DNA from 4 places in the Bacteroides faecis genome. Region 2 is predicted to be linked to each of the others. Evidence: riboswitches for the same ligand, from Rfam matches in the RefSeq annotation. Region 2 holds a riboswitch; each other region holds the start of a gene.

What was found. A riboswitch is a leader RNA that binds a small molecule or an ion and turns the genes downstream of it on or off. The one in region 2 is predicted to bind cobalamin.
Region 1: linked by a shared signal. The riboswitch ahead of K6V30_RS24950 (DUF4465 domain-containing protein) and the one ahead of accC (acetyl-CoA carboxylase biotin carboxylase subunit) in region 2 are both predicted to bind cobalamin.
Region 3: linked by a shared signal. The riboswitch ahead of K6V30_RS24975 (putative transporter) and the one ahead of accC (acetyl-CoA carboxylase biotin carboxylase subunit) in region 2 are both predicted to bind cobalamin.
Region 4: linked by a shared signal. The riboswitch ahead of K6V30_RS20705 (TonB-dependent receptor plug domain-containing protein) and the one ahead of accC (acetyl-CoA carboxylase biotin carboxylase subunit) in region 2 are both predicted to bind cobalamin.

Annotation. Positions count from the first base shown of each region.
Region 1 is NZ_CP081916.1:6,231,131-6,234,291, forward strand. Features, by position in the region: gene K6V30_RS24945 (PKD-like domain-containing protein) at 1-985, opposite strand, end outside; gene K6V30_RS24950 (DUF4465 domain-containing protein) at 1,013-1,990, opposite strand; cobalamin riboswitch at 2,136-2,330, opposite strand; gene K6V30_RS24955 (hypothetical protein) at 2,805-2,942, shown strand; gene K6V30_RS24960 (ABC transporter substrate-binding protein) at 3,040-3,161, shown strand, end outside.
Region 2 is NZ_CP081916.1:5,962,209-5,965,369, forward strand. Features, by position in the region: gene pncB (nicotinate phosphoribosyltransferase) at 1-353, shown strand, start outside; gene K6V30_RS23870 (thioredoxin family protein) at 594-917, opposite strand; cobalamin riboswitch at 1,179-1,383, shown strand; gene accC (acetyl-CoA carboxylase biotin carboxylase subunit) at 1,521-3,035, shown strand; gene K6V30_RS23880 (acyl-CoA carboxylase biotin carboxyl carrier protein subunit) at 3,058-3,161, shown strand, end outside.
Region 3 is NZ_CP081916.1:6,236,296-6,239,456, reverse strand. Features, by position in the region: gene cobO (cob(I)yrinic acid a,c-diamide adenosyltransferase) at 1-141, shown strand, start outside; gene K6V30_RS24975 (putative transporter) at 147-1,832, opposite strand; cobalamin riboswitch at 2,118-2,329, opposite strand; gene K6V30_RS24970 (ABC transporter ATP-binding protein) at 2,380-3,141, opposite strand; gene K6V30_RS24965 (FecCD family ABC transporter permease) at 3,138-3,161, opposite strand, start outside.
Region 4 is NZ_CP081916.1:5,246,905-5,250,065, reverse strand. Features, by position in the region: gene K6V30_RS20705 (TonB-dependent receptor plug domain-containing protein) at 1-1,483, opposite strand, end outside; cobalamin riboswitch at 1,667-1,872, opposite strand; gene K6V30_RS20700 (hypothetical protein) at 1,933-2,781, opposite strand; gene K6V30_RS20695 (DUF5074 domain-containing protein) at 2,796-3,161, opposite strand, start outside.

The sequences.
Region 1 (3,161 bases), 270 kb from region 2:
GTGCCGGTATAAATTCATATACCTTATTACTATTCAACGAACAACCTTCCGTGTAAGGACGCTTTTCGGATGCATCAATGCATGCAACCGGAATATCCAACGATATTTTATCCGTACCTGTCACGCTAATGTTGCGTGTGATCCGTTTCTGAGCAGCACTGTTTCCGTAAGAAAGAGCAAAGGTCAGCGTATGTTCTCCCTTCGCTTCGGGTGTATATGCATACATCAGTGAATTGGCTCCACTGATAGGTTCTCCATCCAGACTCCATTGATAATTGGCGACAGACGATATGTTAACATACGGTCGGAGATAAAGAGTACGCCCCAAAGCAACTGTTTTTACGAGGTTTTCTGTATAAAATGACGGAGCAACAATGGTTGCATCAGCCGATAATTTGTCTACTACATTGACCACTACTTCTTTCGAAGTATCGCCATCTTCATTTTTCGCATAAAGTACTAGTTTATAGGAGCCTAACTCCTGCTCGTTGAAAGTATATTCGGCAGTTGTACCTACTTCTTTCCCGTTCAGAGTCCACCGGAATATCGCTCCTTCCGCATTCTGAATGTCCGGTGTTATTTTGTGTTCGCGGCCGGCAAGCACATTCAGCCCACCGGTCGGAACAACTAATGAGATAACCGGCGGAGCGAGTTCATTCACTTCCATACGGATTTCTTCTTCGGAACTACCTTTGGGGGTATCCACCCGGATAGTCACATAATATGAACCAGATTGATTGAAAGTATAAGTCAATGAAGGGCTATCCGAAATAATCCGACCGTTATACTTCCATGAATAAACCGCAAAGTCAACATTTGAATAAGTAGGATTTACCTTGACTTCTTTTCCCACCTTAACAACGTAAACACCCGTTTCGCTGTCGAGCTCAATAAGAGGATTTTCATTTTCCTGCGTTATAACATCGTCTTTATTACAAGAAATGACAAGCGCTAATAATAGAGGGAGCAATAAATACTTTCTCACAACTGATTTTATTTAAAGATTTCAAAATTACAATGAAATGGAAAGGTTATCTAACGCACAGTATGCCGGTGTGTTCAATCCGTAATCACTCTTGTCACTACCGACAAAATTAACGACAACCATATGAACACCCGTTCCGAGATCTGTCAGGTCAACCTGATTCCAGCCGGTCCGAATTTCGCCGTGTAAGCCTGACTCTTCTTCTTTACTCTTATCGAAATTGGCAAGATAATAAGTGACTTTACCCGTAGGAGCCACAGAAGTATCGGACGATGCGAAGCCGATGAATTCAACCTTGAACCAACCTTCCTGCTCTTCGAGTGATTTGCCACCAGTCGTAAATGAATTACCATCCCGCATGACAATTTGCGAATAAGTCGTATTGCAGACATATACACTGTTGAAAGTTCCTGTTTTTACTGTTCCCTCAACCGGTGTTCCTTCTTCCACAACTGTATAGCCGGTAGCATCTGTCAGATAGATCTTTGCGCATTTGTCATAGGTAGAAAGCGGATCATTGTAAAAATCGCTATATCCGTAGGCTACAACGAACTTATCATTATCTACACCAGCTATTCCTCCGTTATATACGCTACACTGATTCAAATAGGTACCGTCAGTAATATCCGTATAATCCGAAACAGCCAAGCCGCCATTCCAATAGTCATATTGCCACGGGCGGGGTTCTTCTCCCCATTCTTGTTCGAGATAATTAACAGGAAACTGTACATACGTTCCACTGTTGCCTAATTGTACCTTGTAGCCTTCAGTGATTTGCCCCGCACCTCCGGTATAAAGATTAGCACCGTATTTATCCGAAGCGGTATAAGCTGCGGGTACATTAGCAAAATCAATAACATACGGATCGGTAGTAACCGAACGTGTTACAGCACCTGTAGAATCCACCGGGGATACGAGAAAATCATCTTCTGCATTACAACTGGCAAACAACACTGTTGCCATCAATAAGACAGCACCCATCAAGAAATTCAAATTCTTTTTCATAACTCATTCATTTAAATGAATAATATGTTAACTCTCACAAAAAAAAATCCCGTTTGTGTAAGAGTTACACAAACGGGGCTATATGAGGTACCAAATATGAATGACTTCGTATCTGACCACAACCTGATCTCAATCCCGCAGGTGTAAATCTATCCTAGTTATGGCAGGTCTTCTGACTCGTCCCAATTATCGCGCCTTCCCAGTGTCTACACCAGTGGCAAAAATACGATAATCATTAAGGGGGACTTACAGCAGCGGGTACTGTTCCGGATTCTCACCGGATTCCCTTTTCATCCTGAACGAAATAATCTTTTCAGGAACCATTACATTTGCAAAGATAAATCTTTTTTTTATGTTTTATCTTTTTTGCCGTTTATTTAACGCCTTAATCTTCCATTTTTTCGACTGAACGCCAGTTTGAATGAAGAACTATTGAAATGATGAATGAAGAATAGTTCCAAGATCAGTTCCAACCGTTGAAACACTTTGTTTCATGCCTTGAAACAATGTGTTCCAAGTAATGAAACAAAGTGTTTCATACGGTGAAACAAAGTGTTTCAAGCGCTTGAAACTTTCTGAAACACCTATCCATTTGATTAACTTGACCATAGCTACAATTTCGCTTAACCTGTTCTTTCAGTAAGTACTAAATCATTTTTCAGTCAAGAATACATGAGTCATCAGCTATTAACACCTGATTTCTCAATTATTAACGACTGACATGTCAATCATTAATAGTTGACACAACAGGCGTTAACACCCTGCAAATCAAACAATAACATTAAGAAAACCACATATTGCAAGGCGATGCAGAGTGAGAGCAACAGCTTGCTCCCACTCTGCCACCACAGTTGCTACCACAGCTGAAACGCCGATGAACAAAGCGATACAGGCAGAAAGTGAGAGCATGGGAGCAAAACCTATGTTTAATTCACTTGGAGAGGAAGCCTAAAACTAATTTAATAGAGACTTAATAATGACATATTAGAAAACAATTAATATATTTGCATCACATGTTCACAAGACAGTTACAACTAAATGTAAATAAAATGATAAAACAATCCATCTCCGCTTTCATACTGGCTTCCTTGCTATTACTGGTAAGTTGCGTATCAAACAAGAAGACTTCTCTCGAAGCATTCAATCAGGATATATATACACCGGAATATGC
Region 2 (3,161 bases):
GAAATGAATTTGATTTTACCGATAAGCTGGTAGCCCGTTACAAAGAGTTGGGCATTGATTCAACCACCAAGACAATAGTCTTCAGCAATGCGCTCGACTTCACTAAAGCGCTCGACATACAAGATTACTGCAAAGGCAAGATCCGTTGTTCTTTCGGAATCGGCACCAATCTCACCAATGATACCGGATTCACTCCTTCCAATATCGTCATGAAACTGACACAATGCAAGATGAATGTCAACCAAGAATGGAGAGAGTGTATCAAACTCTCGGATGATGCCGGAAAGCATACCGGTAGCCCTGAGGAAGTACAAGCCTGTCTATATGAATTGAGGCTGACCGGAAATCAATGATTACCCGGATTTTCGGACTTACTTAACAAAAGAGTGCCAAAGCCCTGCAAACGTATAAGCATAAAAAAAGGAGCAACGCCTTGCTCCAACCTTTTGTTAACCTTAAATCTAATACTATGAAAAACACAGTGCAAAGATACGGACTTTTAGCATATCCGCAAATTATCCAAATAAAAAAGCATGTTTCATAACATGATTTAAAACTTTCAGAGGGAAATACTCCCTCTTATTAATACTTTTTCAAGATTTAAACTCCCTCACGGCTCTTCCCAGTCTTTCCAAAGACAGTTCGCCGGATTGCCTCCACAACTGTTCCCCTTTTCTGAGAAGGATAAATGTAGGAGTAGATTCTATCGTATAGAAATTAGCCAGTTCGCTTTCTTCATCTACGTCGACCTGCACCACTTCAACTATACCTTCCATTTCTCTTTTGAACTCCTTTACCAAAGGTTCCATGCGTTTGCAATGAGGGCACCACGTTGCATAAAATTCTGCCATTACCCAGTCGTCACCGGCTAGTTTCTCCTTGTTTCTTGCCTCACGGGCTATTTTCTTTTCTTTCATGATTGATTCTCCTTTTTTAAATTAATGATTGGAAGTCTCAACAACATAAAAGAAGGAAGGTTTAGGAGATAAACATTAATACACAGAGATTTAGTTCTATTGGAAAACTAAAAAAGGAGTTCAAAGAGCCCGGTTAAGTCTGTTTGTATTTACCGGTCAGCTCTCCCTATCCAACCGGATAGCCTATGTACACCGAAGGAAATCATTGCACAAAAATGAAACTTTCGTGCAAAAAAAAGATATTCTATTCAATATTTATTTATCTTTGCCCCCCGAAATGGTTCGGAATCCGTATCCAACGGACGATGATTAAAAGGGAATCGGGTGTAAATCCCGGACAGTCCCGCTGCTGTGAAGTTCTATTAAATGTCTTATAAGTGAACTAATTTTACGCCACTGATGTTAATTCGGGAAGGCAAATAAGACAAGAGTCAGTCAGAAGACCTGCCACTTCGCGTAAAAGCGTTCTTGCACCTCGTGGATTAGGAGTAAAGAACATCATTTGTTAAGCCCCAAATCAAGAAAATACTGTGTTTTCATCAGGTGGAGTATGTCCGTCAGATGGGAAGACATTAAATAAGTATGTACTTAAATGAAAGAAGTATGATAAAAAAAATCTTAGTAGCCAATCGCGGTGAAATCGCCGTAAGGGTGATGCGTTCCTGCAGGGAAATGGAGATAACGAGCATTGCTATCTTCTCCGAAGCAGACCGGACCGCGAAGCACGTGCTCTACGCAGACGAAGCATATTGTGTAGGACCGGCAGCATCCAAAGAGAGTTATCTGAATATAGACAAAATCATCGAAGTGGCCAAAGCGAGTCACGCCGACGCTATCCATCCGGGTTACGGCTTCCTTTCCGAAAACGCCACTTTCGCCCGTCGATGCCAGGAAGAAGGCATCATCTTTATCGGCCCCAATCCGGAAACAATGGAAGCGATGGGAGATAAAATTTCCGCCCGCATAAAAATGATAGAAGCAGGAGTCCCTGTAGTTCCCGGTACACAAGAGAATCTGAAGAGCGTAGAAGAAGCTGTAGAACTTTGCAACAAGATCGGCTATCCGGTGATGCTGAAAGCTTCTATGGGTGGCGGTGGAAAAGGTATGCGCCTCATCCACAGTGCCGAAGAAGTAGAAGAAGCATATACGACTGCCAAGAGCGAATCCTTGTCTTCTTTCGGTGACGACACGGTTTATCTGGAGAAATTCGTCGAAGAGCCTCACCATATCGAGTTTCAGGTATTGGGTGACAAACACGGAAATGTCATTCACCTTTGCGAACGTGAATGTTCCGTTCAACGCCGCAATCAGAAGATTGTAGAAGAAACTCCTTCGGTTTTTGTCACTCCGGAATTGCGCAAAGATATGGGAGAGAAAGCGGTAGCTGCGGCAAAAGCTGTCAACTATATCGGTGCGGGAACAATCGAGTTCCTGGTAGACAAACACCGTAACTACTACTTCCTTGAAATGAATACCCGCCTGCAGGTGGAACATCCGATAACAGAACAGGTAGTGGGCGTCGACTTAGTAAAAGAGCAGATCAAGGTAGCCGACGGACAAGTACTGCAGTTGAAGCAGAAAGATATTCAGCAACGCGGACACGCTATCGAATGTCGTATTTGTGCCGAAGATACAGAAATGAACTTCATGCCAAGCCCGGGAATCATCAAGCAGATTACAGAACCGAACGGTATCGGTGTACGCATCGACAGCTATGTATACGAGGGTTATGAGATACCTATTTACTACGACCCGATGATCGGCAAACTGATAGTATGGGCCACCAGCCGCGAATATGCCATCGAACGGATGCGCCGCGTGCTCCACGAATATAAACTCACCGGAGTGAAAAACAACATCAGCTACCTGCGTGCCATCATGGATACTCCCGACTTTGTAGAAGGTCATTACGATACCGGATTCATCGCCAAGAACGGCGAATACCTGCAACAGTGCATCATGCGCACCAGCGAACGCTCCGAAAACGTAGCTCTGATTGCCGCATATATGGACTATCTGATGAATCTTGAAGAGAATAACAGCGGCATGGCAACCGACAACCGCCCCATCAGCAAGTGGAAAGAGTTCGGATTGCACAAAGGTGTGTTGAGAATCTAACGTTAACAAAGAATATTCAATTATGGAAATTCATATAGGAAACCGTGTGGCCGAAGTGGAACTGGTCAGCAAGGAAGATAATAAAGTGGTGCTTACCATCGACGGAAAGACATTTGAAGCAGATGT
Region 3 (3,161 bases), 270 kb from region 2:
CGTCCGGAAACGGAGGTCGTTATTACCGGACGCTATGCACCGCAGGAGTTGATTGATATAGCCGATCTTGTCACCGAAATGCGGGAAGTAAAGCATTATTATAAACAAGGCGTATTGTCGCGTGACGGAATAGATCGTTAGCAAAGCTATCCCAACGATAGAATCAATAATTGTGCCGTCAGCACCCGCAGAAACATGGTAAGCGGATAGACTGTAGCATAACCTACGGCTGGTGCATCGCAGGAAGTGAGGTCATTGGAGTATGCCAGTGCCGGCGGGTTAGTGGTAGAGCCTGCCAGAACACCGATTAACGTGAAGTAATTCAGCTTGCAGTAATAACGTCCTACCAATCCCGTAATCAGAAGAGGCAGAATGGTGATGATAACTCCGTAACCCACCCATATATATCCTCCGCCATGAATGATGGTATCTACGAATCCTTCTCCTGCTCCCAGACCTACACAAGCGAGGAAGATGGAAATACCGATTTCACGGAGCATCAGGTTGGCGCTTATGGTAGTGTAAGTAATCAACTTATATTTCGGTCCGAAACGGCTGATCAGAATAGAGACGATGAGCGGACCACCTGCCAGTCCCAGTTTCACCGGTTGGGGAATACCCGGGAAGGCAAAAGGAATACTACCCAGAATACAACCCAATGCGATACCTATAAAAATAGGAATCAGATTAGGGTGATTCAGGCGCTTCATTGAGTTACCCAGTACTTTCTCGGCATGAGCAACGGCAAGCTCGGTACCAACGATGGTGACACGGTCGCCCATTTGCAACTGCAGCTGCGGGCCGGCAACCAAGTCCACTCCCGAACGGTTGATGCGGGTAATGCTTGCTCCGAAGTTATTTCGTATTTTCAGTTGTGAGAGAGTCTTGCCGTTGAGTTCCGGTTTGGTTATCAGGATGCGGCGTGAGATGAGCTGTTTGTTCAGCTGTTCCCATTCCATTTTTATTTCCTTGCCGAAGAAGATGGTGATTGCTTCCACATCAATCGGTGTAGAGATGACTAGGATAATGTCTCCTACATGTATGACCGTTTCAGAGTTGACCAATTCTGTTTCTCCTCCTTCACGGTGTTTGATACGTGAAATGACGAACTTACGATTCAATAACGGACGAAGTTCTTTAATCTTGATACCGTCTACCGATTCGTTTCTTACCTCGATGGAGACAGGACGTACGGTAAGTTCCTGCAAATGTCCCAAACCTACTTCCGCTTCTTTTTCTTCCTGTGCGGTATTGATGCGCAGAAGATATTTCAAGGCGAGCAATGACAGGATGATGCCTACGACACCCAGCGGATAGCTGACAGCATATCCCAATGCTATATCGGGGGCGTCTATACCGTTCAGGTCACTGTTGGCCTGCTGCGCAGCTCCCAGTCCGGGGGTGTTGGTGACGGCTCCGGACAAGATACCTACCATGGTGGTAATCGGAGTTCCGGTAGTAAAGTGGAGAATAACGGTGATTCCTACTCCCAATGCCACTACCAGCACAGCCAGCATATTCAGCGTGAAACCTCCTTTCTTGAAGGCCGAGAAAAATCCCGGTCCTACTTGCAGACCGATAGAGTAGACAAACAGAATCAATCCGAACTCTTTCAGGAAGTGGAGCAGGTGCTCGTCCAGATTCATGTTGAAATGACCGAATACGATTCCGACAAAGAGTATCCAGGTGACTCCCAGAGATACTCCCCGTACTTTAATTTTTGCCAGGATGATTCCGAACGCTATGGTCAGCGACAGAATCAGCACGGAGTGTGCCACTCCTCCACCCCAAAGGTTGGGGTAACCTTCGAATAAATTTCTTAGAACTTCCATTTTGATTTTTATATTATATCATGATATTTTGTTGTGTTAAAAGTATCCCCGGAGAAATCACTTCTACAGGGATACGCACACATTGAGTATGACGACTTTGAGCCGTCTCTTAGTTATTTGTAATAGAGAGAATCATTCACTTAAATTTCTTCCGTTGATGTCGGGCGGAACATAGTCTCTATTTTTGCTGATATTAATGATGTCAGCAATTTGATTTGCATATTGTTTTTCCATAAACGGTTTGTTTACATCATTACTGTCTTTCTATCCCACGAGTAAAAACAGTTGTCAAGATACTGAATGGCAGGTCTTCTGACTGACTTCCTCCCTGATGCCTTCCCAACTTGGCATTATCATAACAAGTCAGTGGCTAAAGTAATTATCAAGAAGTTGAACGAAGCTTCACAGCAGCGGGACTGTCCGGGATTTCCACCCGGTTCCCTTTTAATTCAGACAGTTGATATGGCTATCTGAAACCAATTCACGGGCAAAGATAAGGAATTTATGGAGAAACCAGATGGATACCATGTATTTATTTCATGTGGGTTCATTCCTGTTTGATACGCACCCGCATTTCTTTTGCGTCAAACGTAATTGATTCGTTACGGAATAGTCTTTCTATGTGGCCGCTGGCTATCATTTCAGAGGTGGAAAGGGTATATAATTGCGGATTATCAATTAGCATGATAGAGTCGCAAAGTGATAGGGCGATATCGAGGTCGTGTGTGGAGAACAGGATGCATTTGCCTTCTTCCTGTGCCAGTCTTTTCAGGAGCAGGCAGAGTTCGTAGCGGTTGGGCAGGTCCAGAAAAGCGGTTGGTTCGTCAAGCAGGATGACGGGGGTATCCTGTGCGAGGGCACGCGCTATCATGATTCGTTGGCACTCGCCGTCGGACATTTTATCCATTGTCTTTTCTGCGTAGTCGGTCATGCCGACCAGTCGCATGGCATTGTCCACCCGGCTTTGGTCTTCCGGTTGTAACTGTCCGATCCAGTTGGTGTAGGGGGCACGGCCCAATGCTACTACGTCTTTGCAGCGCAGATTGGCGATGCGTACTTTATCGGTGGTTACAAAGCTGATGTTTCGTGCCAGCTTTTCCGGTTTCAAGGAGGTTATATTCTTTCCTTGCAGGATGATTTCTCCCGATTGAGGCTTTTCCAGTCCCATCATGGCACGGAGCAGGGTGCTCTTTCCTGTTCCGTTGCGTCCCAGCAGTGCAACGAGTTGTCCGTCTGTGATCCGGGCGTTTACCGTTTTCAACAGCGTACGCTGTCCGTATCCTAGTGTCAGTTCTTTAAGCTCGATCATTTGATTATACGCAAGTTTTT
Region 4 (3,161 bases), 720 kb from region 2:
AAGGTATAAAGTCATTTATTTCTTTACTATAGGTGATGCCTATGTTATACTGAATGGCATTCTCCGGTTTTAAGTTGATATTTCCCGTCTGGCTGTAATATAAATCGTTGAAACTAGGCAGGCGGAAGATGTCTTTGTAGAAAAAGCGGAACCTGAGTTCTTCATTCTCAAAAGGTTTGATCGAGGCGCTGACATTGGGAGACAGTTTCCGGTGATTGCCTGCACTCCCTCCGCTTTTGGCTTTTTCATTGATGACGGTTGCCAGGGCAGAGGCAGATAATGTCACCCAGTTATTCATGTATTTTCCGGCAAAGGCAGTCAGCCATGAGTACCGGGTAGGGGAGACAAAGTTATTTAAATTGGCATTCATTGTGTTGATGCTTCCGTCGGTCGACAAGGAGAAAGAGAGATTGTCCAGCATCCGGTAAAGAGTGGAGGCAGACAGGTAGTACTCTTGCTGGTAATAGCTGTTATTGATTTCCTTTGCCGCTACGGTAGGATTCGGGTCTTGGTAGTTCTGGTAACTCCAGTTCCATTTGGCAGATGTCTGAAATACCCATTTCCTGTTGAATTCTTTCTTGTATTGGCTTTGGATAAATGTATTTTTGTCTCGTAGATGTTGCAGGGCAAAGTCGTAATACAGGGTTGTCGCATTGGGCAAGCCTCGTGAAGACTGGTAATAGTAGGCTTTCAGTTTCCACTGTTCTTTGTCGGAGAAATTGCCGTAGATGCCTACTTCTGCACGGAGATTTTGTACATCGGTGTTGTGACGTTTCTCTTTGCTGGTTTGCATGTCTTCGCCGTTTCCGTAGTGCAGGATAAATGGATAATGACCGTCTGAAGACATCCATTCTCCATTGGCAGACATGCTCCATGTATTAGTGAGTTGTCGTTCCAGTAAGAGAGAAGGGTTTACTAAGCTCCATGAACCGGTTTTGAATTCGGCTGCCATATTGGTCTGCTTGTGGGCAGAGAAATACGGAGTGGGTGTTTGTATGTTCAATAATCCGGCGGAGGCAAAGGTACGGGCAGGTTGAAAAATATTATCTCCTTGTCCGTTGTGGAGTGAAAGGCGGTCGACGTTATTTAAAGAGAAACGTCCGATGTCTATTTGTCCGGTCTGGCAGTCGCTGATAGTAATACCGTCATAGGCTACAGCGGTGTGTTGTGCTCCTAGGCTTCGTATAGATACGGTTTTCAGCCCTCCGATACCTCCATAATCTTTCACGGTGACTCCGGCGAAATGCTTTACTGCATCCGATACTTGCAGTACATGCAGATTTTTGAGTTCCTCTTTTGAGAAGATTTGTTCGGGAGTGGTGGAGCGGACTTCCCGGGTCTGATAAGGGTCGGAGACCGTTATTTCGGGGATCGAATAAATATGAGTGGTGTCTACCTTTTGCTTTTGCGCAAAAAGTGATGTAGAAAGGAGCAGGCAGCAGAGTACCGCATATATCGTTTTACAAAATGTTCTCTCTTCCATTTTATCTTTGTCGTCCACCTCGTTTTAATTAAAAATGTCCGGGCGAACTCACTTCGACCGGACATCATAATAAACTTGGCAGAGTTTATTAGTTTGTACACACTTTCTCTGAATCAGAGTGGTGAATGAAATGATGGACGAAATGTCCGGCTCATTAGACTCAACGCTTTTTCCTCGAAAGCAGTGAAACGAGTTTGCATGGTAGGTCTTCTGACTTGTTCTTATTGCGAGCGCCTTCCCGGACTTTGCTTTCCAGTGGCTAGAAGTCGTTGCTCACAACATAATATACGAACTTACAGCAGCGGGACTGTTCAGGACTTGCACCTGATTCCCTTTTAATCGCTCCCCTCGTGCATGAGAGTTGCAAACCAATGCGCGACAAAGATAGAGAGTTTATTTGTCTTTTGCAAGAAAGGAGCGATAGTAAATCCATGATCTCTAATTGTTTTCTAGAATGCCTTGAAGCCCAATACTTCGGTAGAGACTTCACCGATTGACTCTACATTCTTCAAGATGGCACTTTGCACTTTCACGAAGTGGATACGATCCAGCTTCACGGAGTTGCCGTTTGAATCGATTGCATCGTCCAGATCAAACTGGTTATAGCGGTAATTGCCGTTGTCGTCTTTTGCCATATCGCTTCCCCAGTTGTCGGCATATCCTTTGCCGAAAGACTGGTTCTTCCATTTACCGCCTTCCAGTACGGTACGTGGTTCAAGCATGCTTCCGGTCAGTGTATAAGAGTCTTCTTCGATCCAGTTGGGATAATACATTTGAGCATGATATTGAGAGAGATACTTGATGACACCTTTCTCTCCTTCGCTATCTTCCCAAGGAATGTCTCCTATTTCGTCAGGTCTGAAATAGGTAACGGAGTAATCCCGTGTCGGATTGTCGCTTCCTTTAAGTTCGTACCAGACATCGTCTGCTTTTCCGTTACCGTTAGCATCTTCCGATACCCATACGATGCCGGGTTCCGAGCTTCCGTCAAAAGGATTGCCAATGATACCAAAGTCATATCCTTTGCGGTTCTTGATCTCTTTCGGCATTTTGACGGTGATATATCCGCCAAAAGATCCGAGAGAAACATAGTTTTTCTGCTTGAAGCGTTGCTCTGCATAGGCATTTGCTTCTTCCATCGTCTGGCAGTTGAAACCCTCGTTAATGAATTGTCCCGGTGCCGGGCAGTATTCCAATACTTTGAGTTCATTTGTTTCTTCTGTGATTTCCTCGTCTTTGTTGCACGAAGTGAATATAACAGTTGTCATTACTGCTAAGATGTACCAATGTTTTTTCATTTCCGAATGCTAGTTTAGTTATTAAATAATACGTGAGAAGGAGAACTGCTACCACAGTCTACGGAATAGTTTAAGGAGCCGTCTTTATTGTAAACGGTAATCGTATACTTCGATTTCTGGTTATAAACTACGTATAACTCTCCGGTTTGTTGATTAAGTTGTGGAGTGGCAGTAATGGAAGATTTTAATTTGTCCACTGCAATAAAGGGTTGACTCAATGAATTGTTTTCACCTATTACATATTTGTATATAGCACCATCATTGGATACAATGTAGATTATGTTTTCACTTTCAGATGCTACCATACCGATGGTAGGTGTAGAGTAAGAACTTTTTGCCGGCTGGAAAGCCAATAATGTTTTTTCTACGGTAAAATCCTT